2 linked regions of the Methylicorpusculum oleiharenae genome follow. The protein of the gene in region 2 interacts with the protein of the main gene of each other region in a pairwise test. Links are inferred from orthologs where the notes say so. Each region holds a gene or a part of one and is shown on either strand. Other genes may lie near its edges.

The links.
Region 1: the proteins of rlmKL (region 2) and typA interact in binary tests that used the Escherichia coli proteins (3 or more experiments, as listed by UniProt). The link is inferred for Methylicorpusculum oleiharenae from one-to-one orthologs.

What each region holds. Positions count from the first base shown.
Region 1 is NZ_WUTY02000001.1:1,090,502-1,107,191, reverse strand. The notes cover bases 9,557-12,494. They hold typA (translational GTPase TypA), read right to left. Parts: upstream 11,966-12,494; coding sequence 10,148-11,965; downstream 9,557-10,147. Other genes in these bases: GO003_RS05145 (class I SAM-dependent methyltransferase), read right to left, coding at 12,086-12,494; hisB (imidazoleglycerol-phosphate dehydratase HisB), read right to left, coding at 9,557-9,867. In the rest of the region: dnaG (DNA primase), read right to left, coding at 1-35; GO003_RS05235 (GatB/YqeY domain-containing protein), read right to left, coding at 240-689; rpsU (30S ribosomal protein S21), read right to left, coding at 711-944; tRNA (adenosine(37)-N6)-threonylcarbamoyltransferase complex transferase subunit TsaD, read left to right, coding at 1,046-2,086; glycerol-3-phosphate 1-O-acyltransferase PlsY, read right to left, coding at 2,066-2,638; folB (dihydroneopterin aldolase), read left to right, coding at 2,731-3,084; folK (2-amino-4-hydroxy-6-hydroxymethyldihydropteridine diphosphokinase), read left to right, coding at 3,086-3,586; GO003_RS05205 (pteridine reductase), read right to left, coding at 3,603-4,334; GO003_RS05200 (GDSL-type esterase/lipase family protein), read left to right, coding at 4,341-4,946; twin-arginine translocase subunit TatC, read right to left, coding at 4,971-5,744; Sec-independent protein translocase protein TatB, read right to left, coding at 5,737-6,057; Sec-independent protein translocase subunit TatA, read right to left, coding at 6,066-6,284; GO003_RS05180 (phosphoribosyl-ATP diphosphatase), read right to left, coding at 6,318-6,638; hisI (phosphoribosyl-AMP cyclohydrolase), read right to left, coding at 6,631-7,023; imidazole glycerol phosphate synthase subunit HisF, read right to left, coding at 7,023-7,796; hisA (1-(5-phosphoribosyl)-5-[(5-phosphoribosylamino)methylideneamino]imidazole-4-carboxamide isomerase), read right to left, coding at 7,799-8,533; and 6 more genes. UniProt on the Escherichia coli protein: A 50S ribosomal subunit assembly protein with GTPase and nucleotide-independent chaperone activity, required for 50S subunit assembly at low temperatures, may also play a role in translation.
Region 2 is NZ_WUTY02000001.1:942,740-952,339, reverse strand. What follows is about bases 6,683-9,600. They hold rlmKL (bifunctional 23S rRNA (guanine(2069)-N(7))-methyltransferase RlmK/23S rRNA (guanine(2445)-N(2))-methyltransferase RlmL), read right to left. Parts: upstream 9,284-9,600; coding sequence 7,082-9,283; downstream 6,683-7,081. Other genes in these bases: GO003_RS04450 (FKBP-type peptidyl-prolyl cis-trans isomerase), read right to left, coding at 9,379-9,600; yccX (acylphosphatase), read right to left, coding at 6,816-7,088; GO003_RS04465 (cytochrome P460 family protein), read right to left, coding at 6,683-6,712. Outside these bases: GO003_RS04495 (bifunctional acetate--CoA ligase family protein/GNAT family N-acetyltransferase), read right to left, coding at 1-216; GO003_RS04490 (DUF5765 domain-containing protein), read left to right, coding at 1,148-1,876; GO003_RS04485 (cupin domain-containing protein), read right to left, coding at 1,927-2,250; GO003_RS04480 (HvfX family Cu-binding RiPP maturation protein), read left to right, coding at 2,542-3,183; protein-methionine-sulfoxide reductase catalytic subunit MsrP, read left to right, coding at 3,186-4,127; GO003_RS04470 (FHA domain-containing protein), read right to left, coding at 4,169-5,830; more of GO003_RS04465, read right to left, coding at 6,191-6,682. UniProt on the Escherichia coli protein: Specifically methylates the guanine in position 2445 (m2G2445) and the guanine in position 2069 (m7G2069) of 23S rRNA. Methylation occurs before assembly of 23S rRNA into 50S subunits.

The sequences.
Region 1 (16,690 bases), 150 kb from region 2 along the record:
TTTATAAACGAGGAAGGTATCCTACCCGACATCATTCACCTTATATCTCGAATGAGTTAAGAGGCTTTCCCTGAATAAACAGACACAAATACCGCATGATCTTTGCCCAACTGCCACTGTAACAATATGGAATTCCATAAAGCATACAAACCATTTTCGAACCGCAAAAGACCGGCTTTTCAGCTTGGCAAATTGTGTATATGTTATGTGGAACTCCGCCTGAGGTAAGAATGGCGGAACTATCCCGCCAAGACACTTTTTATTTTTATACTTACCTGAGCCATATCTGCACGTCCCTGCATCTTCTCCTTAAGAGCATTCATCACTTTACCCATATCTTTAATAGATACCGCTCCTTGTGCTTCGACTTCCTCTCGAATCATTAAATCGATCTCTTCGTCTGTCAAGGCCTGAGGCAAATAGTCTTGTATGACTACAATTTCGGCCTCTTCAATTTCAGCAAGATCAATTCTTTCTGCGGCACGAAATTGTCGAATTGACTCTCTTCTCTGCTTGACCATCTTGTCCAGCACAAGAATAACCTGCTCATCATCCAATTCTATTCTTTCATCAACTTCGCGCTGCTTAATTGCAGCCATAATCAAGCGTATCACGCCTAGCTTAACTTTGGCTCCGCTTTTCATAGCGGCCTTCATATCTTCCCTGATCCGGTCTTTTAATAAATCCATCTAGCCTGCTCCCGCAAAAGATTAAATTTGTGGGCGTCCGCGACGCAAGTTTTTCAGTGCATAACGCTCACGAGCCAATTTTTTCAAATGTCTTTTTATCGCTGCTGCACCTTTGCGTTTTCGCTCGGCAGTGGGTTTTTCATAGAATTCACGACGACGCACTTCAGACAAAACGCCTGCTTTTTCACACGCACGCTTAAAGCGGCGGATTGCGATGTCAAATGGTTCGTTTTCTTTTACTTTAACTGACGGCATTTTACTAACCTGTATAATAATATCGAAAAATAAGACCCCTAAAGAGTCTCTGACACAAGGAAACTCTCAATTATACATTTTTTATTAATTATTTCAAAAATATGTACACTCTAGGCATAGAAACATCCTGTGACGAAACTGCCGTTGCAATTTATCATTCGAAATTAGGCCTTTGTCATCACCTTGTTTACAGCCAGGTTGAGATGCATAGCGAGTACGGGGGCGTTGTTCCGGAACTGGCTTCCAGGGACCACATTAGAAAGTTGATACCTTTGATAAACCAATGCCTGAATGAGGCAAACCTGGATAAACATGACATCAACGGCATTGCCTATACGGCCGGACCAGGACTCATGGGATCGCTGCTTGTGGGTGCAACCACCGCTCGCAGTCTGGCATGGAGCCTGGACATCCCTGCTATTGCTATTCACCATATGGAAGCACATCTTTTAGCTCCCTTACTGGAAAAAGACCCGCCCGATTTTCCTTTTTTGGCATTACTGATTTCAGGCGGACATACCCTGCTGGTAGCCGTTAAAAGCTTGGGTAACTATGTGTTATTGGGTGAGTCCCTGGATGATGCGGCAGGAGAAGCTTTCGACAAGACGGCTAAAATGCTGGGCCTGCCCTATCCAGGCGGTCCCCGACTAGCCAAATTGGCAGAGCAAGGCCAGCCTGTTTATAGCTTTCCCAGACCTATGACCGATAGGCCAGGCCTGGATTTTAGCTTTAGCGGATTAAAAACATTCACGATGAATACCTTACTCAGCACATCTCAAACAGGACAGGATAAAGCCAACATTGCTTTTGCTTTTCAAAAAGCCGTAGCCGGAACCTTAAGCATCAAGTGCAAACGCGCACTCCAACAGACCCAGCTGAAAAAGCTGGTTGTTGCCGGCGGCGTTAGTGCTAATGCCACTATTCGCGATGAACTCACGGCAATGGCAAAAAAAGAAAATGCTGCCATTTATTTCCCCCGGTTTGAGTTTTGTACCGACAATGCAGCCATGGTAGCCTACGCAGGCTGCCAAAGGTTTTTAGCGGACCAACACGACGACTTATGCATTCAGGCCAGGCCTCGCTGGCCTATCAACGAATTGCCCGGAGTGGACAATAAAACGTCAAGCTTCTTGCCCGGCTAACAGTCTTTGGATATTACTTTTATGACGCCAAAGCAAAATAATTGTCATCACTAGAGCGGCTAACAACAGATATATTTCTTTGGTAAGGTACCAGGTTACGATAGGAGAAATGGTTGAGGCAACTAATGCTGACAAAGAGGAAATTTTTGAAATCTTGTAAATGGAAAACCAGATTGCCATAAAAATCAAACCTAACCACCATGAAAAACCGAGCAGCACACCTATTGATGTTGCCACCCCTTTTCCCCCTTTAAAACCAAAAAAAACAGGGTACAAATGGCCTAAAAATGCAGCCAGCCCGGTCATTGCCAAAATCTCTGGAGATACATTCAACAGATTTGCAAAATAGACCGGCAGCAAACCTTTCAACAAATCGCCGAGCAAGGTAATGGCCGCTGCTTTTTTACCCCCTATCCGCATCACATTAGTTGCACCTGGATTGCCCGATCCTTGATCACGTGGATCCGGCAAACCCATTAGCTTGCAGACCAAAATCGCACTCGAAATCGAACCCGCCAAATAAGCTAATGGAATAAATGACCATTCAAACATTGTTTACCTCTCGACAACGCCAAACTTGTAACCCAGAGTCAATTCCCTGATACTTACCTTTTTTAAAGCGCACATGATAACCGGAAAAGACAATGGATATTATTTTTTTAGGCGGGCTGGAAATACAAACAATCATTGGCATTTATGACTGGGAAAGAACCACAAAACAGACAGTGGTTCTTGATATTGAAATGGCCTTCGACATAAAAAAAGCGGCTGAAACCGATGACATTAGCTATACGCTCGATTACAAAACCGTATCGAAACGCGTGATCGCTTTCGTCGAATCAAGCCAGTTTTTTTTGGTCGAAAAATTAACTGAGGAGATAGCTCAGCTAATTCTGAACGAGTTTAATATCAGCCGGGTTAAAATCACGCTGAATAAAAAAGGCGCTATTCGTGGCGCTAATGACGTTGGCATAATTATCGAACGAGGACATCAATAACATGGCTCTTTGCTTCATAAGCATTGGCAGCAACATTGATAAGGATATCAATATCCCCTCCAGCCTACATGCGCTAAAACAACTGTTCGGTGAATTACTGATTTCCAGTGTTTACCAATCCAAGGCCGTGGGCTTTGAAGGCGAGGATTTTTACAATTTGATTGTCGGTTTCAATACAAACCTGGATGTAAACAGCGTCGCTCAGCGTCTCAGAGAGATTGAATTAAATCACGGCCGATGCCGAGATAGTAAAAAATTCTCGGCAAGAACGCTGGATCTCGATCTTGTTCTTTATGATGACTTGATACTTAATGATGGCCGCCTGCAAATCCCTCGCGCTGAAATCGAGGACTATGCTTTTGTGTTGGAACCGCTTGCCGAAATTGCGCCTGACCTCCGTCACCCTATCAGTCATCGTACTTATGCTGAAATATGGGATAGCTTTGATAAACGCCGCATTGATCAACAGAAAGTCATACCTGAATGGTTAAACACTGTTTAAAACCAATAAAGTTCGCTTAGCAAGACAGCGTCCGCCCTCCATCAATCTTGATCTCCTGCCCTGTAATATAATCAGCATCTTGAATAAGGAATTTCACTGCCCGTGCAATATCTTCCGGCTTCCCGCAATGACCCAGTGGAATTTTTTCTATAATGTTCTTTTGCTCGGCTTCGGTACTGTCGTATTCAGGCCATAATATCGCTCCGGGAGAAACGGTGTTGACTCTGACTTCAGGGCCGCACTCTTTAGCCAGCACCTTGGTCATAGCAACTAATCCCGCCTTAGCAATGCTGTATACAGGATAACCCTCCAGGCCACGCTCAGCATGTATGTCTGCAATATTGACAATGCAGCCCTGGCGGCAGCGAAGCTCCGGCAGCAAAGCCTTGGCCAGGAAAAAAGGCGCTTTCAAATTTGTGCCCAGCAAATCCTCCCAAGCGCTCTCAGTCACCGAATCCAAAGGTGTGGGATAAAAAGACGATGCATTGTTTACCAACACATCCAGCTTCCCCCACACGGCTACCGCCTCCTTGGCCAAAGCATCAATAGCTTGCATATCCAATAAATTACCGGACAAAGCCACTGCAGAGTCGGGACGAAGATCATTCAGTTCAGCACAAAGGTTTCGCGCATCATCACCCGAAGACCTATAATGCAAAATCATATTAAAGCCCTGTTGATGTAACAACCGGCAACAGACTGCTCCTATTCTCCTGGCCGCACCGGTAATCAGCACAATTTTTTGCATAAGCCTATGAACCCCATAAAAAATTCTTTTATTTTAATCTGCCTGCTGCTGACTGCTTGCGCACACTTTCAGTTGACTTCTATAAGTCTGCCGAGAAATGCCACTATTCTGGCTTTTGGGGACAATCTGACCTACGGCACAACACTTACCGACCCGAATGCTTACCCGAATATTCTTAGCGAGCTCACTCTGCTTCCAGTAATCAATGGCGGTAAAACTAAAGAACTGACTCGCGATGCAATTGCCAGACTCATCGAATTGCTGGATCAGCAGCACCCCGATCTTGTTATTCTGGCTCACGGAGGCAGTGACATGCAGAATAATATTCAGCATGAAGAAACGATAACTAACCTGGAAGCAATGATCATCGAGATCAAAAATCGCAATATCAAAGTGTTGCTTCTCGGACTGCCTTCTCATCCTCAAAGCGGTTTCAGCGCATCGTTCTATCAGCAACTCGCGACTCGCCAGAATGTGCCCGTCGAATTGGACTTAGTACCTGATTTGATGAAGGACCCGGCGCTGACCGCCGATACCTTGCGCCTCAACGAAACAGGTAACGAAAAGCTGGCAGAATCACTGCATAATTTGATTTTTATATCGGAAGAATAAATGTGAAGTTGTTTGACTAAATAATCACTCATCTTCCCCGGTCGTGGTTTGCAAGTCGTTATCATGTTTGCGTACGAATAAACGCGAGAACAATAGGCCTACTTCAAACAACATCCACATTGGAATAGCCAATAAGGTCTGTGATATTGCATCGGGTGGTGTCAGCAACATCCCGATAATAAAAGCCCCAACAATCACATAAGGACGCTTTTCGGCTAAATCAGCCGGCGATGTCAAACCTGTCCAAACCAGAACTATGGTGAATATCGGCACTTCAAAGCAAATGCCGAAAGCAAAAAACAGGGTTAGCACAAAATCCAGGTATTTACTGATATCCGTCATTACCGCAACCCCTTCCGGTGCTGCGGCCGTTAAAAACCCGAAAATCAACGGAAAAACGACGAAATAGGCAAAAGCCACGCCCAAGTAAAACAGAAATGTGCTCGCAACAAGCAGCGGCAGGATCATTTTCCGTTCGTTCTTATACAACCCCGGCGCCACAAAAGCCCAGAATTGATACAGGATAATAGGCACTGCTATGAATACCGAAAGAACCAACGCCAGCTTAAACGGAGTGAAAAAAGGGGATGCGACATCAATCGCAATCATCGTGCTATTTTCTGGCAAATGCTTTAACAGCGGTCCGGCCAGATAACTGTATATCTGATTTGCATAGGTCGCTAAACCCAGAAACACAACCAGAACAGAAAGAACGACTTTTAAAATCCGATTTCGTAGCTCGATTAAATGCGAGATGAAAGGCAGTTCTTCTTGATGATCAAAAGTATGTTTACTCATCGACAGGCTTTGTTTTTCCGCTCAATTGTTTGGGAACGGAATCAATTGATTCTTTCAGGTTTTGGGAAGCCTGTTTGACTTCTGAAATAGTTTCGTTCAGATCTTCAAGTGACGCATGTTCCCGCAAGGTTTGCCGAATCTCTTCAGCCTGTAATTCTTCTTTGATTTCAGCCTTGACAGCCGCGACCATACTGCGTGTTTTACCCAGCCAGTAGCCTGCAATCCGCGCAGCCTTGGGGAGTCGTTCAGGCCCAATCACTAGCAGACTGACCAAACCCACCATGCAAATTTCCCAAAAACCAACGTCAAACATAATGTTGTCTAAACTTTTTTGTCATCTTTTGATTCGACATGACTGACGATATCGTCTTCGTCATCTTTATCCGGCAGGTTTTTTCCAGCCTCTCCATCTTTCATGGCTGAACGAAAACCCTTGATGGCGCCGCCCAGATCTGAACCGATATTGCGCAGTCTTTTTGTGCCGAACAACACAATGACGATAACTAAAACTATGAGTAATTGAGTAACACTGATGCCCATTTTGACTCCGAATTGGCTTATGCCGAAATGATGTTAATTTTTTTTGCGTTTTGCTTTTTCCTCTAATCCGGATAAACCAAAGCGCCGCTGTAATTCTTGCAGGACCTGCTCCGGCCCCAGACCTTGTTGAGCCAGCAACACCATGCAATGGAACCACAAGTCTGCTGTTTCATAAATAATTTGCTCTTTATCACCGTTTTTAGCGGCAATAACCGTTTCTGTAGCCTCTTCACCAATTTTTTTTAAAATACTGTCCAAACCTTTTGCATAGAGGCTGGCAACATAAGATTTTTCTTCCGTCGCCTGTTTGCGCTGTTCCAGTATATCGGCTAATTGTTGCAAAACATCATTCATGATTGTATATCGCTTTAGGGTCTTTTAGTACCGGATCAACAGCCTGCCATTGACCATCGACCAGTTTTCTGTAAAAACAGCTGTGCCGCCCGGTATGACAGGCGATACCGTCGTGCTGATCAACGGCTAATAAAATAACATCTTCATCACAGTCCAGGTAAAGTGAAATGACTTTCTGTCTGTGCCCGGATTCTTCGCCTTTGCGCCAAAGCCGGTTTCTTGACCGGGACCAATAGACCGCATAGCCTTCCTCGACCGTCAATGCCAGCGACTCACGATTCATCCAGGCAAACATTAACACTTTTCCGGTATCGGCCTGCTGGGCGATGACCGGTATCAGACCTTCGCTGGTCCAGCGTATTTCATCCAACCAATCGCCTGTCACTATAAACGCACCTCAATGCCGCGTGATGCCATATGTTGCTTGGCTTCAAGCACACTGTGTTCAGCAAAATGAAAAATACTGGCTGCCAAAACCGCATCGGCTTTACCTTCCATAATGCCTTCAGCAAGATGCTCCAGATTACCCACTCCGCCTGAAGCGATGACCGGAACAGAAACCGCTTCACTGATAGCACGAGTCAAGATCAGATCAAATCCCTCACGCGTGCCATCTCTGTCCATACTGGTCAATAAAATTTCACCCGCGCCATAATCAACCATTTTCTTTGCCCATTCAACCGCATCGATACCGGTTCCTTTTCGGCCTCCATGAGTAAAAATCTCCCACCGGTTGGCTTCGTGTAGACCACTGACTTTTTTCGCATCTATTGCAACAACAATGCATTGTGATCCGAATCGTTGCGCAGCCTGCCTGACGAAATCCGGATTGAATACCGCTGCACTGTTAATACCAACCTTATCAGCACCTGCATTCAACATGCGCCGGATATCGTCCAGGGTTCTTATGCCCCCACCCACGGTCAAAGGAATAAATACTTCACTGGCTACTTGTTCGACGACATGAACAATCGTTTCCCTGTTATCGTGAGTGGCCGTTATATCGAGAAAGGTCAGTTCGTCTGCGCCCTCACGGTCATAACGTCTCGCAATTTCAACAGGATCACCGGCATCTCTGATATCGACAAACTTTACACCTTTGACCACTCGGCCATTATCAACATCCAGACAAGGTATGACGCGTTTTGCTAAGCCCATAACTAATCGAATGTCTCGGCTAACAGTGCAGCGGAGGCAAAATCAAGAGTTCCTTCATATATTGCCCGGCCGGTTATGGCACCCATGATTCCATCACTGACATATTTGCCCAGCTCTTGAATGTCCCTGATATCCGTGATACCGCCTGAAGCAATAACTGGAATGTTGATTGACCTGGCTAATTTTGCGGTGGCTTCTACATTGACACCGTTCATCATGCCGTCCCTTGTAATATCGGTGTAGACAATGGCCTCGACACCGTCTGCCTCAAATTTTTGAGCCAAATCAATCACATCATGATGCGATAATTTGGACCAACCATCAATCGCCACTTTTCCTTCTTTTGCATCCAGACCGACAATAATATGACCGGGAAACTCAATCGCAACATCTTTTACAAAATGCGGCGCGCTGACCGCTTTAGTTCCTATAATCACGTATTGAACACCTGCATCGAGATAGCTTTGAATCGTATCCTCATCGCGGATACCGCCCCCGATTTGAATAGGAAGTTCCGGATAAGCCTGGACTATACGATGGATGACAGCCGCATTTTTTGGTTTTCCGGCAAATGCGCCGTCCAAATCAACCAAATGAATCCGCTTGGCTCCGGCTTCCACCCATTTACCGGCAACAGCTACCGGATCATCTGAAAAAACCGTATCTTCGTCCATCCTGCCCTGCCGCAAGCGTACGCATTTTCCTTCTTTTAAGTCAATTGCAGGTATCAGCAACATAATAATAGCTTCCTAAAGATCTTACTGAATGCCGGAAAGGTGACCGGACAAAACTTAGGTTAAACACGCCCATCCCAATGTAAAAAATTGCGCAGAAGCTGAAGACCTGCCGTCTGGCTTTTTTCGGGATGAAATTGAACCGCGAATATATTTTCGCGCGCTAAAGCACAGGCAAACGCCTCTGGGTAATCGGCCGTGGCCGAGATCACTGATTTATCATCAGGGACCGTAAAATAGCTATGGACAAAATAAAAACGACTCGCCTGACTGATGTTTTCCCATAATGGATGGACATTAAAATGGACTTGATTCCAGCCCATATGCGGCACTTTTAATGTGTTTCCATCCTGGTCTTTTAAGTGCTCAGGAAAACGGACGACATGTCCGGCAATCAAATTTAAACCTTGCGTCTTGAGTTCGCAGTTTTGATCCGAATCACCGCTGCTTTCCTCACTATCGGTCAGCAATGCCTGCATGCCGAGACAAATTCCCAGAAAAGGTTTATCGCCTGCAACTGTTTTTATGATCTCGGTAAGACCGTTTTCCTGTAATGCATGAATGCAATCGCCGATTGCACCCACACCGGGAAAGACAATGCGATCCGCATCAAGAATGGTCTGATGATTATTCGTGATACTGATATCAATTTGGGAATCTGCATGTTGCAGAGCTTTAGCGATGGAATGCAAATTACCCATTCCATAATCAATGACAGCGACTGAAGACATAATAGTGTGAAATTAAAGAACGCCTTTGGTAGAAGGCATAATGCCCGCCATACGTGGATCTAAATCTACGGCCATACGGACGGCGCGTCCCATTGCTTTGAATATGGTCTCAGCAACATGGTGTGCATTGACCCCTTTCAAATTATCGATATGCAAGGTAACACCCGCATGATTAACAAATCCCTGAAAGAATTCCCGGAAAAGATCAACATCAAAACGGCTAACGCTGGCTCTGGGAAATTTGACATCATAAACGAGGCCGGGGCGGCCTGAAAAATCGATCACAACCCGGGATAATGCTTCATCCAGAGGAACATAAGCATGTCCATAGCGATAAATGCCTTTTTTGTCACTCAGCGCGGCAGCAAAAGCCTGGCCCAGCGTGATGCCGATATCTTCGACAGTATGATGATCGTCAATATGCAAATCGCCTTTTGCTTCAATGGTCATATCAATCAGGCCATGTCTGGCAATCTGATCCAGCATGTGTTCTAGAAAAGGAATACCCGTTGAAAAGGATGAATTTCCTGTTCCATCTAAATTAATCTTAACTTTTATTTGCGTTTCAAGCGTGTTGCGCTCGATTTCCGCGGTGCGTGATTCCATAACAACTATAGACTAAAGGTTAATCCAAACATTCTACTATGAAAGTTTCTAGATGCTGTCTATTATGTTGAGAGTATGCACAACAAACTTTTTCAATTCTCTGCTGTACAACTCTTATCATTATTTGTATTTAGTTTTTGAAATTATTCAGCGTAGGTTACGATTGGCGACAGCCAACCCAACATTTCAAAACCATGGTCTCAAAAGTTGAGTTGCGAAATGAACGCAACCCAAACCACGCTAAACAATTACCAATAATTTAAAATACCAGACCGCATTTTTATACGCCTGAACGTGATACCCGCTTTCTATCATTTTCGGTCAGTAGCCTTTTGCGCAACCTGATCGATTTGGGTGTTACTTCCACCAACTCATCTTCATCGATAAATTCCAAAGCTTGTTCTAGCGTAAATTTTTGAATCGGGCTTAATGTCAACGCCTCGTCGCTTCCGGATGCTCGCATATTCGTCAACTGCTTGGCCTTGGTAGGATTGACCACCAAATCGTTAGCTCGCGAATGTATGCCCACTAACATTCCCTCGTAAACTTCATCACCGTGTACCAGGAATAAATCGCCACGTTCCTGTAAGTTAAACAAACCGAACGAGACGGCTTTTCCTTGCAGCATTGAGATTAGCACGCCACGTTGACGTTTGCCCACTGTTCCCGGTCTGAGCGGCCCATAATTTTCAAACACATGATAAAGAAGGCCTGATCCTGACGTTGCGGTCAAAAATTCGGATTGAAAACCGATCAAGCCTCTTGAAGGCACAATATATTCCAAACGGACCCGGCCTTTACCATCCGGCACCATATTCTGTAAATCGCCTTTGCGGTCACCCATTTTTTCCATAATGGTGCCTTGATGAATTTCTTCCACCTCAATGGTCACCATTTCAAACGGCTCACATTTTACGCCATCGATCTCCTTGATGATGACTTCCGGCCTGGAAACTCCCAGCTCAAATCCCTCACGTCGCATATTTTCTATCAATACGGACAAATGCAATTCGCCGCGACCGGATACTTTGAATTTATCGGGATCCTCTGTATCCTCTACACGCAGCGCCACATTATGCTGCAGTTCTTTTTCCAGGCGCTCGCGAATCTGCCTTGAGGTGACATACTTACCTTCTCTACCGGCAAACGGTGAATTATTGACTTGAAACGTCATGGTCACGGTAGGCTCATCCACAGACAGTGGCGTCATAGCCTCTACCGCATCAGGATGGCACAAGGTTTCCGAAATTTCCAGCTTGTCAATTCCGGTAAACGCGATAATGTCGCCAGCTCTTGCTTCAGGCACTTCCACTCGTTCTAAACCGTGAAACCCGAATATTTGCAAAATACGTCCTTTGCGCGTCACGCCTTCGCGATTGATCAATGTCAGTGACATATTTGACTTAACAGCGCCACGCTGAATCCGGCCAATGCCGATAACGCCCACATAGGAATTGTAATCCAGACTGGAAACCTGCATTTGGAAAGGACCTTCCAAATCAACATTAGGCGGACTGACTTTATCAACAATCGTCTGGAATAAGGGCGTCATATCACCTTCGGTAGCAGTAGATTCCAAACTTGCATAACCGTTCAAGGCTGAAGCATAGATAATAGGAAAATCCAATTGTTCATCAGTTGCACCCAAACGATCAAATAAATCAAAGGTTTGATCAACAACCCAGTCAGGACGAGCGCCGGGGCGATCAATTTTATTGATTACCACGATAGGCTTCAATCCCAATGCAAATGCCTTTTGCGTCACAAAACGCGTTTGCGGCATAGGACCATCCACGGCATCGACCAAAAGCAGGACCGAGTCTACCATTGAGAGTACCCGTTCAACTTCACCGCCAAAGTCGGCATGGCCCGGGGTGTCCACAATATTGATGTGATATCCCTCCCAATCAATTGCGGTATTTTTCGCCAGAATCGTAATTCCGCGCTCTCTCTCAAGATCGTTAGAGTCCATCATCCGCTCAGAAATCTTTTCATGGTCTTTGAAAGTCCCCGATTGTTGCAGTAACTTATCTACCAGGGTTGTTTTGCCATGGTCTACGTGAGCAATGATTGCAATATTTCTTAATTGTTGGATCACTTAAAATGTACTCTAGTATTGTGTTGATTAAAATATGATTTTTTAAAGGCATTAGCTCAGCTATTCCTTTGTGTGTTAATGCCTGTTTATTGGTCTTGACTATTCAAACAGTTTTTTGCCTCAATCTAAAGACTTAAGCTGTTTCCGCCCTATAAATTGAGCTTCATTTCTAAGACCTTGTGAAGTATCGCCAATACGCTGATTATCCCGGTAATACAGCACATCTAACGGCGCAAAAAGCTTGAGTAATTCTGTATTTTCCAACAGAAAATCTCGATTCGATGGACCCTTCTCATTCACCTTGGTAAGAGTAAATGTTTGATAAAAGAGCAAACCTCCCGGCACTAAGCTCGCTATTATCGCATCACACAGAGTCCGGTCAAGAAACCTTGAGACTACTATGACATGAAAACGGGAGGGTACAAAACATTCTGCACCGATAAAACATTGTCGCACAGAAACGTTAAGCTTTTTTGACCCGGCATACTGTTTTAATTTAGCCAGTGCGACACCCGAGCAATCCCACGCTTCTGTAATCAGTCCCTGCGCTGCCAGAAAACAGGCATTTCCGCCCAGTCCGCACGCCAAATCCAAAGCCAAGCCTTCACCGGGTAACAAATAACTATTTTCGGCTAATACTGCACAGGGTTGAGCATTGACAGGATCACTATCAGCATAGGTACGATCCCATTTGACAGCTACTGACTCCACGTTCTATTGCCTTCAATACCTATTCGATGAGGTAGCCAATCTTGAAGAAAGTCCAAAAATCGCCGCACTTTTGCCGACAAATATTTACGATGGGGGTAAATGACATGAATTTCCAGGGGATCCAATCCATATTCTTCAAGGACCGGTTTTAATTTACCTTTTTCAATATCTCGGCCAACAATATATTTGGGCAGCATGACCAACCCAAGGCCTTGAATTGCCCCAACCCGAATCGGGTCTGCCACGTTTGACTGGATTCGCCCGGAAACCTTAACCATAAAGTCGCCATAAGCACCTTTAAATCGCCATTGGTCTCTTGGGGGTATGGCCCAGTTGATCAGGCAGCTATGCTCGGCCAAATCTTCCGGTGATTTTGGTTCTCCATGTTTTTCAAAATAAGCCGGTGAACCACAGATCACCAAAGGCGAACTGGCAAGTTTCCTGGCAATCATGCTGGTATCTTCCACGCCACCTAAATGTATTGCCATATCGATGCCTTCATCAATCAGATCACCTATATTCCCCTGTAAAATCATTTCTACCGATAAATCGGGATGCAATTTAAGAAACTCAGCGATAGCCGGTGCGATTTGAGTTGCACCAATGACCTGTGGCGCACTTATTTTAAGTAATCCTCGGGGCTCAGTCTGCAAATGTGTCACCGCAGCTTCCATTTCTTCGACTTCCTCAAGCACCTGCTGGCAACGCTCCAAATAAGAACCGCCTACTTCAGTCAAACTTAGACTGCGCGTTGTTCTATTGAATAAGCGTGTACCTAAATGGCCTTCCAATTGCATAATATGTTTTGTCGCCATAGCTCTGGAAATTCCCAGATCCCGAGCACCACCCGCAAAACTTCCTGCTTTTGCTACTTTTACGAAAACAGTCATGCTCGTTAGCTTATCCAAATTCCACTCCTAAATTTAAAGATCAGTCCAGCCAAAGTTTAATTTCTGCGGCTAGCAATTCAGACTAAACCTCTCAGCGGCACACAAATTTTAAACCTTTAAGCTTAAACCGTTTCAAGTTAACAAAAACCATAAAAACTTATTGACATTATGGTTTATTTAATCACAAGAAACAATCCATTTATCTTTTGGACTATTGTAAGCAAATTATATGTCTGTATAGTAGCCAGCAAGTGTTGATTGATCGTTTTTTTTCTTAGCAGCCATTTCGAACTAGAAACTATTGATTTACCCAGTATTATCCAGGTTAAATTTATAAGACCTAAATTAAAAACTTGATAGTATGGATTAAAACCCTAAATAGGGAATATTTAATCAAAGAGATGTTTTTTACCTTCTGGTGTAGTACCTGCAAGCAGTTCCTCCTCATAAACTCTGCTTGATCTTTCGCCTCCCCTTGCTGCAAAAAGCATTGGGAGGTTTTTTTTGGCCTGATATTCAGTTGATCTGATTTAGTTTGCGGATCTTTAACTGATTTACCCCGGACAGCTTGCCGGTCGTTTCAGTCCAAATCCAATCCTCTATGGTGCATTGTGGCGCAAAACCCGACACAACATCCTTAAAGATCTTTCTAACCTGTTCGTAATCATCTGCCAGAGTCGCTTTCTCCAATTCCTGCAGTTTTTGGTTTAGCATTTTCCACGGCACAATCTCTTCCTGCGCACGCATAATGCGGGGATGACTTGTCTCAGAAACATTCTCGCCAATCAGTAGCTCCTCATACAACTTCTCGCCGGGCCGTAATCCGGTAAACACAATCTCTATATCACCTGATGGCTGGGTATTGTTTTTTTCTGTAAGCCCACTCAAATGGATCATCCGCCTGGCAAGATCCAGAATACGGACAGGTTCGCCCATATCAAGCACGAATACATCGCCACCCCGCCCCAAAGCCCCTGCCTGAATAACCAGCTGAGAGGCTTCAGGAATCGTCATGAAATACCGGATTATTCTGGAATCAGTAACTGTAACGGGGCCTCCTCGTGCTATCTGTTCTCTGAACAAAGGCACAACTGACCCTGAAGAGCCCAATACGTTGCCAAACCTGACCATTGTGAAACGTATTTTATGATTTTCAACATTATCCACGCTCAGCGCTTGTAATATTAACTCGGCAAAGCGCTTCGTTGCCCCCATGGTATTGGTGGGTCTTACCGCCTTATCTGTGGAGATGAGCACAAATGTCTCCACTTTTGACTGAATTGCGGCCTTAGCCAGGCTTAACGTACCAAATACATTATTTAACACCGCCTCGCCCGGGTTCTTTTCCACCATTGGCACATGCTTGTAGGCGGCCGCATGATAAATAGTCTGAACACCGAATACCGTACAAATTTTCTCCACCCGCTTTTGATTAAGCACCGAACCTAAGACCGGCACAATGCGAAGCTGCGCATTCAAACGAGTTAAGCTGCTGAGTAGTTCCTTTTCAAGTTCATACAGCGAAAATTCGCTCATTTCAAACAGGATAAGTGCGGACGGCTTGAGGGCAAAGATTTGCCGGCATAATTCAGATCCAATCGAGCCCCCGGCACCGGTTACCATCACCACTTTGCCGGAAATATTAGCTGTCAACAGTAGGGGATCCGGCGTTACAGCATCCCTGCCCAACAAATCAGCAACATCAACTTCTTGCAGCTCATCAAATGTAACCTTGCCTTGCGCCATGTCGGCCATGCCAGGCATTGTTCTGACGTGAACAGGATAAGGTTCCAATCGTGAGATTATTTCGCTTCTCCGGGCTCTGGTCGCAGAAGGAATAGCCAATAACAAATCGGCAGCTTTATGGCGCTCAATCAAGTAGGTCAGCGCACTTAGAGGATAAATTCTTATTCCATTGATTTTTTGCTTATGCAATTTACTGTCGTCATCAATAAACGCAACTGGCCTATATTCTCTGCCATTGATTAATGCTGCCGCCAACTGTGCGCCGGCGCTCCCTGCACCGTAAATGATGACATTTTTTCTGCGGGTATTTTCCTTTTCAGTATTTGCCGTAAGACGGGCATATAAATCGCCAAACCACCACCTCGCCATGAACCGGCTTCCCGAGGCAAAAAACAACATGAGTAGCCAATTCAATGGCGGGACAGTTCTAGGAACAAGACCGAGTCTTAATTGGAAAACCAATGCGGCAAATATCAAAGCATAAAGCGTAACGGCTTGCGTAATGGTCGCGAGTGCCCTAACCCCGATATAACGAATAATTGCCCGGTATAAACCCATCCTGATAAAAATAGGAATAACAGTACACGGTGCTAAAACAAACAAAATCCAAATATGATCCGTGGGCACATAAAACACCCCGAGTCTTAACGAAAAAGCCAGCCACAGCGCAAAGACCGAAAAAAACACATCCGCACTCATCGTGATGACTGCCTTTTTGGGCCGGGACAGCATAAGAAACCAATAAGCTAGCCGTTCCATTTTCAATTCATTATCATAAAAAGATCACTCATTTCCTTATCATTAAAAGTTTAAAACTGACCGCCCAATGTATGCTTTGGAATTCCAAGCAAAGCTAACAATCGGTAGAACTGCACAAAACCTCAATCAATCATTCGTCGTCCCGGCACCCGCTGTATATGCTAAAAAAAACAAAGGGGTCATTGCCAGCAAACAAATTAATGGCGCCCATACCTCAACTTTCAAAGTTAAATAAGCCAAGGGTAACAGCCAGAAAATATTGATTAACAACACGCCAAGAGTCACTTTTTTATGCGAGGCCAAGCGCCTGGATAAAATTTGATATGCATGACTTCTGTGCGCCTGATGCCAAATTTCACCTCTTAACATTCGTATGATCAGCGTTGTTGTTGCATCCACTATAAATACCGCCAATAAAATCCACCAGCACCAGATATTCAAAGCCCCATTTATTGAGGTCATAATGGCCAGCAAACCTAACACAAACCCTAAAAATCCGCTGCAGGCATCACCCATGAATATTTTTGCCGGAGGCCAATTCCACACCAGGAAACCGCTTACGGAAACGAGCAATAATAAAGGGATCAATACCCAATCTATCTGGCCTTGAAACCACAAC
Region 2 (9,600 bases):
CAATTCAATTTTTTCAGGTATTGCAGCCAAGTCAGGATAGGCTTTTAAGCCGCAGATCGTGTCGCGGTTCGGATTGACGGGATAAAGCCCGCCGCTAAAGCCGGCCTCTTGCATGTTGATCATGATCCGGTGGCCCACGCTTTCAGGCCGCTCCGTAGCCCCTACGACAGCGACGCTTCTAGGGGTGAAAAATGGACTCAGGTAATGGGGACCCATACAATTGCTCCAGGAGTTAAAAAAGTCGGTTATGATTAAAAGGTATCTTTAAATCATGGGGAATGGATAATTTTAAGCATAAGGGTTTGTCCTCCTGTCAATTGGAGTCAAACAGAAACTTTTGGCATTTGCAAAAGCTTAAATTAGCTATATCAGTTTTGGGATAATTCCTGAGAATTACTCCTTACATACTGAAAAATTGTTTGACTTTATTAAAGGTTCAGGATGAGCCTGTCGAGGACTGCCGTGAACCCCTCCATGGGGGCTAAACGGCAGCGTTCTCTGCTGCCGAACATCCTCGCCAAACGTACCCGCATCCTCTGATGCCAGACATTTTTTTCGATCAGATAGGAGTAAAGAGAGCAGTGGATCTGCCAAGTATAGTTATAATTTTGGTGGTAAATAAGCAGATCGTTATGTTACGGCTGAAAGTATAACATTAATATTTTTTATATGATTTGCCGCGAGTTGTTCCCGGTTGTTCCCAATGAAAATTTGTTGCCGGTAAGGTTCTGTATTGTAACTACTCGCCCGCTTTGAATTATAGGCGTAGGTGCTTGATTTCAAAGGACGCGTAAACACGTCCCTGTAGCTCTCTGCAACATCCCTGTTGCAGAAGCCTTTTCAATCAACCACCTACACCCAATAAAATTGGAGGAGGTGAGCAGATACCCTGTATTTTATATAAAATGCCTTGCTGATTTTGGTTAATTTACGTTGCTAAAAAAACCGCAGGAAATACCTACGTTGTTTAAGAAGTCGATGAGAGCGCGCGCCCGCTCATCAAAAAGGTATAATTCCGTGTTAGCGGTAATAACCTGAACAATCCAAAACAAATCAAAAATAGTTGAATATGTGCAAATTAACCAAATAGCCTGCATCTAGCAGATGAAGGTGAGCTGATTTTTTTTACTGACTGATGAGATTTTTTATGTGTTTTAGTGCAAATATGTCTTTGGGACTCGGTATCGCGGGGCTGGTTGCTTCAAGTCTAACAATCATGGATAAGGAAGAGGCTTTTTGGGTTCGCTTCGCTAGAGCTTATGCGATTTTTCATTTTTCTTTGATGGAATTTATTCAATACTTTGCTTATCCGGTTGCGGACCAATGTGGTTATGGGACCAATTTATTGTTGAGCGAATTATCTGCTTACCATATCAGTTTACAGGCGTTTGCCATTATGCCGGCTTTAGCAACCTATTCAACCGATAGAGATGCTCTTAAGAAAGCGGCAATGATAGGCACTTCAATGAGTATTTGCTTTTTGATGTTCACGCAATTGCCCAATGATTGGCAGTTATTTGGTATTGCGCCTAATTTTATCGGTAAGATGTTTTCATGTTTGTTCATGGGGCAGTATCACATCGGTTATGCCATTTCAAGCGCCTTTGGACTGATTGTTACCCATGGCTCCTTATTTGCGTTGGCATTCAGCGGATTTCTTTGGGAAAATAACTGGAAAATTTCATCCTACCATTTGGTGATGGCCATCATGACCTTGTTTATGCCGCAATGGTTACTCGGTGTTTCAACGGGAGAAGCGGCGGCAATCTATTGTTTTTACTCAATTCCTATTACAGCCAGTTTTATGCCTGCTTTCAAAAAGTATTTTGAGGCTCAGCCGAAAAACCAGTCTGTCTATAGTTATGAAAATGAATAGAACAGGCTGAAGTAGAGGCGTTGAATCAGCGCGGGGCGGGGGCGATTTATTTAGCGAGCTTTCCAGTGGATAGCCAGCCAAATAGTCAGTTCATCCGGCGATGTCCACTCAACCCGGTGCTTTTGATGGGCAGGTATCAGCAGATAGTCTCCCTTTACCAGTTTTAGCGGTTGAGTCGACTCTTCATAACGCAGCAACGCTTGGCCCTGCAGTATCAATATCCATTCGTCATGGCTTTGGTCGTACCATTCTTCATAAGGAGTGATATGACCATTGGATATGATGCGTTCAATTTTGATAATGTCGTTATTCATCAGATTTTCGATAATTTCCTCGGGTATTTGGGCGGGGATGTTGGCAAAAATATTTGTCATATTGATTTCCTGGCAATAAGCCGATTGACACAGCAATCACTTGGGGTTTTACTGAGCATTAAGAGGTCAGTTGTTTGAAATAATTGTCATTATTCAGCGTAGGTTGAGTTGCCTGCTTTTTCACAACCCAACAATTACCGCCATGGCCTTGAAATGTTGGGTTGGCTATCGCCAACCGCAACCTACAAGGTGCATCACTTTTGTTTTGGTGCTCCGCTGAATAAGTTACAAATAATTTACTATAAAGTCAGTCAGGTGGTTCATAGAACTGAATTTTTAAGGGGATAGGCGATGAATTTGAAAGAGATTGACTATAAGCATCTATTCGAAAGATGTCTGCAGAGTACACATCTGTTTAATAACTGGTTAGATAAATCACGTTATGTTGATTTTATTGTTTTATTGGCATTACGTCTTTATCTTGTCCCTGTTTTGTGGATGGCAGGATCAAAAAAGTTTATGAATTTTACCGAGACTGCCGAGTGGTTCGGTAATAGCGACTCGGGACTGGGATTGCCTTTACCTTATTTGATGGTATTTTTGGTAGCATTGATAGAAGTGTTGGGCGCTGTTTTCCTGCTGATTGGCTTTAGTGTTCGGGTTATTTCAATTCCGCTGATGGTCATCATGATAGTTGCAGGCGTTATGGTGCATCTTAAAAATGGCTGGCTGGCTATCGCAACAGGGTCAGGACTTTTTGCAACAGACAGAACGCGCTCAGCCATTGAAAGTTTGGAACAGGCAAAATCAATTTTGCAGCAATTCAGTAACTACGATGTATTGACAGAAAATGGAAGTTTCGTTGTCTTGAATAACGGAATTGAATTTGCGGCGACCTATTTTATTATGCTGCTGGTTTTGTTTTTTTACGGTGGTGGCCGTTATGTTTCAATCGATTATTGGCTGTCAATGCGTTACAAACAGGATGAATGATGATAATCAAAACGAAAGCCGCAATTCCTGAGCGAGAAGTTACCGATCAACGTGTTTTTGCTGCACGCAGGGCCATTATTAAAGCCGCCGCCGGAGCGGCTACTCTCTCTTTTCTGCCGGGCGAATCAGTGGCGGAGCAAAAAAAATATGCCAAAGTGCCGATAGGGCCTTATTCTGCTGATCTGAAGCCCAATGATTTTGAAGATGTTGCCGGTTACACCAATTACTACGAATTTTCGACGAATAAAACAGATTCAAGTGTGCTTGCCCAACGGCTGACGACGCGTCCATGGACGATTACCGTGGAAGGTGAATGCGAAAAGCCGGGAGTATTTGATCTGGATGATATTCTCAAAAATAATCCACTGGAGCAGCGTATTTACCGGTTCCGTTGTGTTGAAGCCTGGTCGATGGTTGTACCCTGGATAGGTTTTCCGCTAGCCGGTCTTTTAAAACAGTTTAAGCCCACCTCAAAAGCCAGGTTTGTTGAATTTACAACGCTTTATAACCCCTTCGTAATGGTTGGGCAGAAAAGTAAAGTGCTGGAATGGCCTTATAAAGAAGGCTTGAGAATTGATGAGGCGATGCATCCACTGACGTTAATGGCAACCGGGATGTATGATGACGAATTGCCCAAACAAAACGGTGCGCCACTGAGATTGATTGTGCCGTGGAAATATGGTTTCAAAAGTATTAAGGCGATCGTAAAAATCAAATTTCAGGAAAGCATGCCTCAAACCGCGTGGAACAAAAGTGCGTCTAATGAATACGGGTTTTATGCCAATGTCAATCCCAGCGTACCTCATCCTCGCTGGAGTCAGAGCCGTGAACGGGTCCTGGGAGCAGGCGTTTTTACGCCTAAAAGAGCCACCGAACTTTTTAACGGATACGGCTCGGAGGTGGCTTCGATCTATGTGGGTATGGATTTGAAGAGCAATTTCTGAGTAATCCAGCGTTACCGGTCAGATAGTTTGACAGCGGCTAATTATGGGCTTGCATTAAACAAAGGAGGATTGAATTTAAATCCGAAATGCTGCGGATCTTCGCCTATTACGGCAGCGGAAAAAATATAAAACACATAGTCTTTGGTTTCTTTCGGCAGTTCATATTGCTGAAGAAATTTCCAGAAGTTTTTCTCGCGTGGGTTATCCGGCATTCTATTAATCATTCCCTTCACCCGGTTATCACCGTAGTTGTAACTTGCCATAACCAGTAATCCTGAGGCTTGAGCCTCTGTGCTGTAGATATACCTCAAATATTTTATACCGGCTTGCGTGGCTTGATTAAAATCGAAGCGGCCGTCCAGTTCATCATACTCTGGCACGTTTGCCAAAGGTCCCGGTTCAACGCCGTATTGCTGCGCCGTACTTGCCAGCAGTTGCCAGGCGCCTTTGGCAACGCCATATTTAGTTTCCGGGCCAATTGCATAAGTATCGTAATTACTTTCCTGAAGGGGTAAATAAATAAAATAGAGCGGCATCCCGTGTTTTTTGAGGGTGTTGATCACAATCGGCAGTAAACTGTTTTTTTCCAGTGTTTCTATCGCGTTTTGGATTCTTGACGAACTTTGCCAGTATTGAATATATTTTCTCACTTCAAGCACAAAGTCTTCAGGCAGTTCTAATTCGCTTTCCCCCAGTTCCCTGGCGACCTTCGCAATCAATTCTTCCTCGTATTGGGCTTTTGTTGGAAACCTTAAGCGTAAGGAGTTGGCTTCTTCAACATACTGGCGGTATTTGGCTTTCATATTCGCCAATCTTTCCCGGTCCTGAAGCATGCGTTTTCTTTCCGCAGCCAGTTTTTCCTGTTCCAATTTCAGTTGTTCCTGTTCGATCCTCAACTTTTCAGTACTGATGGCCCGCAGGGTCTTTTCCAGTGTTTCCGCACTTTCTTCTAGCCTGATATCGGCCTGCGATAAACCGACTTCCAGCATTTTGATGTCATAGAACATGTCAATCGCCAGTGTGCGGGCATTGTTCAGAGCAATCTGCTGATAGGCTACCAATCCAGCGGACAACAAAAATAAACTTCCTAAGACCCCTATAATTTTTTTATAACCCTTTTTTCGAACGACCCGGTCTTCATGGATCAGCTTGCGAACCATCAATGTATAGTCACCCATATCGTCTGCCGCTTCCTCGGCGAGTAAGCGCGCTTTGATGTGGTCTTGAGATAAATTTCGTGCCGCATGGCTCTTTTCAACAGGCAAAGGTTCAGCAAGTAAGACTTTAACTTGCGTCTGATCGGCATTCTCAGCGTGTTTTGCCAGTTGGATTTTTAGTTGAATACCGGAAAGACCCACTGCAACAGAGCAGGGCAGATTTAGTTTTTCTTTTTGTTGAATCAGTCTGCCGTTGATATAAAGGCCATTCGCACTTTGCAGATTAAAAATCCACCATCCGCCGTTTTCCCATTTAACTTCCAGGTGATGACGGCTGACCACATCGCTTTTGATAACAATAGAATTATCCAACGAACGGCCTGCCGTAAATCGGCCGGAAAATGAGTAGGTGGCAATGGTTTCACCCTGAGAGCCCACCAAGCTTACATTTAGCGCGTCCGGTTTAAATATCACGGTACGATCTTCGTCAACCACTGCGGCGTTGGCCGATAAAGTGGGTTTAATAACGGTTTTGTCGTCATTCATGGCTATTTACCGGATTTGCAGTGGGGGTTGTAACTACCTATTAGCACACGTCGAAAGTTATTACAAAAGTTTCGAGTTTATAGCAGCAATTCCCGGTTTGATGATAAAAAAGGGAAGGTGTAAGCTTTGCGGGGATGTCGGGCCGTCAAGCTCCCATGGATGGGTTTACGGAGTTCCTAGCAAGGCTTACACCTTTCCTCAAAGCAACATTAAAAGCTCAAACTGTGAATCGCTGGAGCTTATAGCGTTGTAGTTACGATGACATGAGGCTTTCACCTGTCCGCAAATACTGTGCTTCCGTGAGAATGGCGGTGCATTAGGCTATCGCTAATGCACCATTTGGCCCTGTCATTTTTAGAATTAAGGCAGTTTGACGGGTCGGGTAAAAACAAAGTCTGACTCTTTTGCGCTGGTATGGCAGCTATGGCATTCATGGTCAAACTGAGCGTTCGTTCCGTAGGGTTTTTGATCCTTTCCTACCCAGCGCGCATAGCCCCAGCCATCATTGGCCTTAAACTTTTTGCTGTCTTTAAACATAAATTCAATATGTTCTTTATCGCCAGGAACTGTAGCGGCCGGCCAGAGCGGATGTTCGCTGTCCTTCCATACCAGTTTGGCCAGGATTGTGCCGTCCGGCCAAGGATTGGTTTGACCGCTACGGGCCGCCTTGATCGCTACACTATTACCCAGAATGACCCGTAATGAGTTTTTATCGGTTCTATGCGAGATGCCTAAAACCGGCCAGTCCTTATAGTTTTTTGGAATTTGTAAGCCGTTAGGTGCTGGCTGAGTATTTGTTTGTTCACTCGCAACCGGTTGTGCAAATGCGAACATCATGGCAGGTATCAGCCACGGGAAAAGCCACTTGGATTTAACAGACATAAGGATCCCCTCGTGTAAATGGTTCATTGAAAAGCCGGTAGAGCGCTTCGGTAATTAAGTTTTAAGCAACCGTACGATAACGGGGTAAGCCGTGTCCGGCGGATTAACTCACATTGAAACCGGGAGGAATAGCTTCCCCGTTCAGTGATTCAGTTTCAACATGATCAACACGCGCAGTGATGGGGCCTTTGTAGCACCACTTGATCAATTGATCAACGGCATCTTCTGAGCCTGATGCAACGATTTCAACTCGGCCATCGGAAAGATTTTTCGCATACCCTGTAATACCGAGATTCTTGGCTTTCTTTTGGGTAAAGGCTCGAAAATAAACGCCTTGCACTCGCCCTGACACCAATATCCTGACTTGTTTTAGCATTTTTGAATTCTCCAGCAATAATGGATTTTTGGATTTCTGGCAAAATCATCCGGCAGTGTTGCTGCCGATATATCTTCGATCACCAGTCCCGAGAGTGCCTCATGGTCCATTTTAAAGCGTCGAAAGTTAGTGGAAAAATAGAGTACACCCGTCGTAGCCAAAAGCGCTGCGGCATCTGAAATCAATTCTACATGATCGTTTTGAATATCGAACACATCTTCCATCCGTTTTGAGTTGGAAAATGTAGGAGGATCCAGAAATATGAGATCGTATTGCCGTTTTTTATAGAGCCGGTCCGCTTCAGTCTGTAACCAGGTTTTGCAATCGGCCTGAATAATTTCGTGGTTGCCTTTTATGCCATTCAACGCCAGATTTTTCTGAGCCCAATCCAGGTAGGTTTTTGACATGTCGACGGTGGTAGTCGACTGAGCGCCGCCCATTGCCGCATGAACCGTAGCGCTCCCGGTATAAGCAAACAGATTCAGAAAACGTTTGCCTTTGGCTTCCCGCTGAATTCTGGCACGGATCGGCCTGTGGTCCAAGAACAAGCCCGTGTCCAGGTAATCTTCAAAATTGACCAGCAGTTTACATCCCGCTTCTTCAATGACATGAAACCGGCCTTGATCGCCCTGCTTTTCATACTGATCCTTGTTTTGCTTTTTACGCCTGATTTTCAAAAAAACCTGATCAGCGGGAATCGAAAACAGCTTGGGTATTTCTGCTATAACGCTGGCCAGCCGCTGATCGGCTTTGTCTGGGTCTATCGTTTTTGGCGGTTCATATTCCTGAACATTAATCCAGGTTTTATCACCTTGGTATAGGTCAACTGCGACAGCATATTCCGGCAGATCTGCATCATAAACGCGATAACAATGAATATTCTGCAGCTTTGCCCATTTCGTCAGTTTTTTAAGGTTTTTTCTTACCCGGTTGGAAAACATTTCAGCGCTGTTGTCGACTGATTCAGACGGGGTGTTTTGAGCAAGTTGAAACAGCTTTTCTTCTCTGTTTTTGGGCTTCGGTATAAAGAACGCAGTCTCATCCACTGTAAGGCGCAACAGTGTGCATTCCAGGGCTCCATTATAAAGTGTGATGGGTTTTTGTGAGCGTATGCCCAGCCTGAAGCCAAGTTCTGAGTTGCTGATAATCAGTGCGACTCGCCAGCCTGTAAAGCGGCTTTTTAATATATCGCCGAATTGCCGGTAAAGTTCGGATGTTGAGTCCTCATCCCCCAAGCGTTCGCCATACGGTGGATTGCACACCAGCAATCCCGGTTGCCAGTCGGCTGCGGGCTCTGCATCGACAATGTCACGGCGTTCGACATGAATTTTCCGGCTCAAGCCGGCGTTATCGATATGCGTCAATGCCGCATTGATACTTTGGCTGCTTTTATCAAAACCGGCAATGACCGGCAGTTTTTCAATGCCGGTGTTTTTGCGTAATTCCGCTTCACTGAGCAAATTTTGCCATAATGCGGCGTCATGTTTTTTCCAGCCTAAAAAGCCATAATGCGTTCTCAGCAAGCCGGGCGCATAATCAGCCGCCATCATTGCGGCTTCGACCAGTAAGGTACCTGAGCCGCACATCGGGTCTATCAGTGTACCGTTTTGTTTGGCTATGTCAGGCCACCCAGCGCGCAGCAGGATGGCGGCGGCCAGATTTTCTTTTATCGGCGCCTTGACTTGCGTATCACGATAGCCCCTTTTATGTAAGCTTTCTCCGGAAAGATCCAGGCTCAATTGCGCGTTTTCGCCATTCAGATAGACATTGATGCGTATTGTCGGTTGTTCCGTGTCTATATTGGGGCGTTTGTTGAATTTGGCGCGCATTTGGTCGACGATAGCATCTTTGACTTTAAGCGCACCAAAGTGCGTGTTGTTTATTGCTTTGGAGTTTTTGGCGCTGAAAGTCACCGCCATTGAATCGTCCGGTTTCATATGTTCGAACCAGTTGATTTGTTTTACGCCGTTATACAGATCATCCTGATGGTTGACAGGAAAGCTGCTCAGTACCAGTAAAACCCGGTTGGCAATTCTAGACCACAGGCAGACCCGGTAAGCGGTTTCCAGTGAGCCTTCAAAGGCAACACCGGCTACTGTTAACTTGGCATCAGTTATACCTAATTGTTTAAGTTCCTCAGCCAGAATCTGCTCCATGGCTTTGGGTGTAGTGGCAAACAATTGAAACGTATTCATATGCTTGGGGCTGGGCAATGGTTTGGGCAAAAAAAAGCTCAAGGTGAAGTTGATTGCCTTGCACCTTGAGCTTTTCTGTATGTGAGTCCGACGGTTTATTCGACTTTAATCAGCTCGATATCGAAAATCAAAGCGGAATTAGGACCGATTTTAGGGCCGGCTCCTCTGGTTCCGTAAGCTAATTCAGCAGGAATGTAGAAACGGTATTTTGCCCCTTCTTTCATCAGTTGAACGCCTTCTGTCCAGCCGGCAATCACTCTGTTTAACGGAAAAGTAGCAGGTGCACCGCGGCTGTATGAACTGTCAAACTCAGCGCC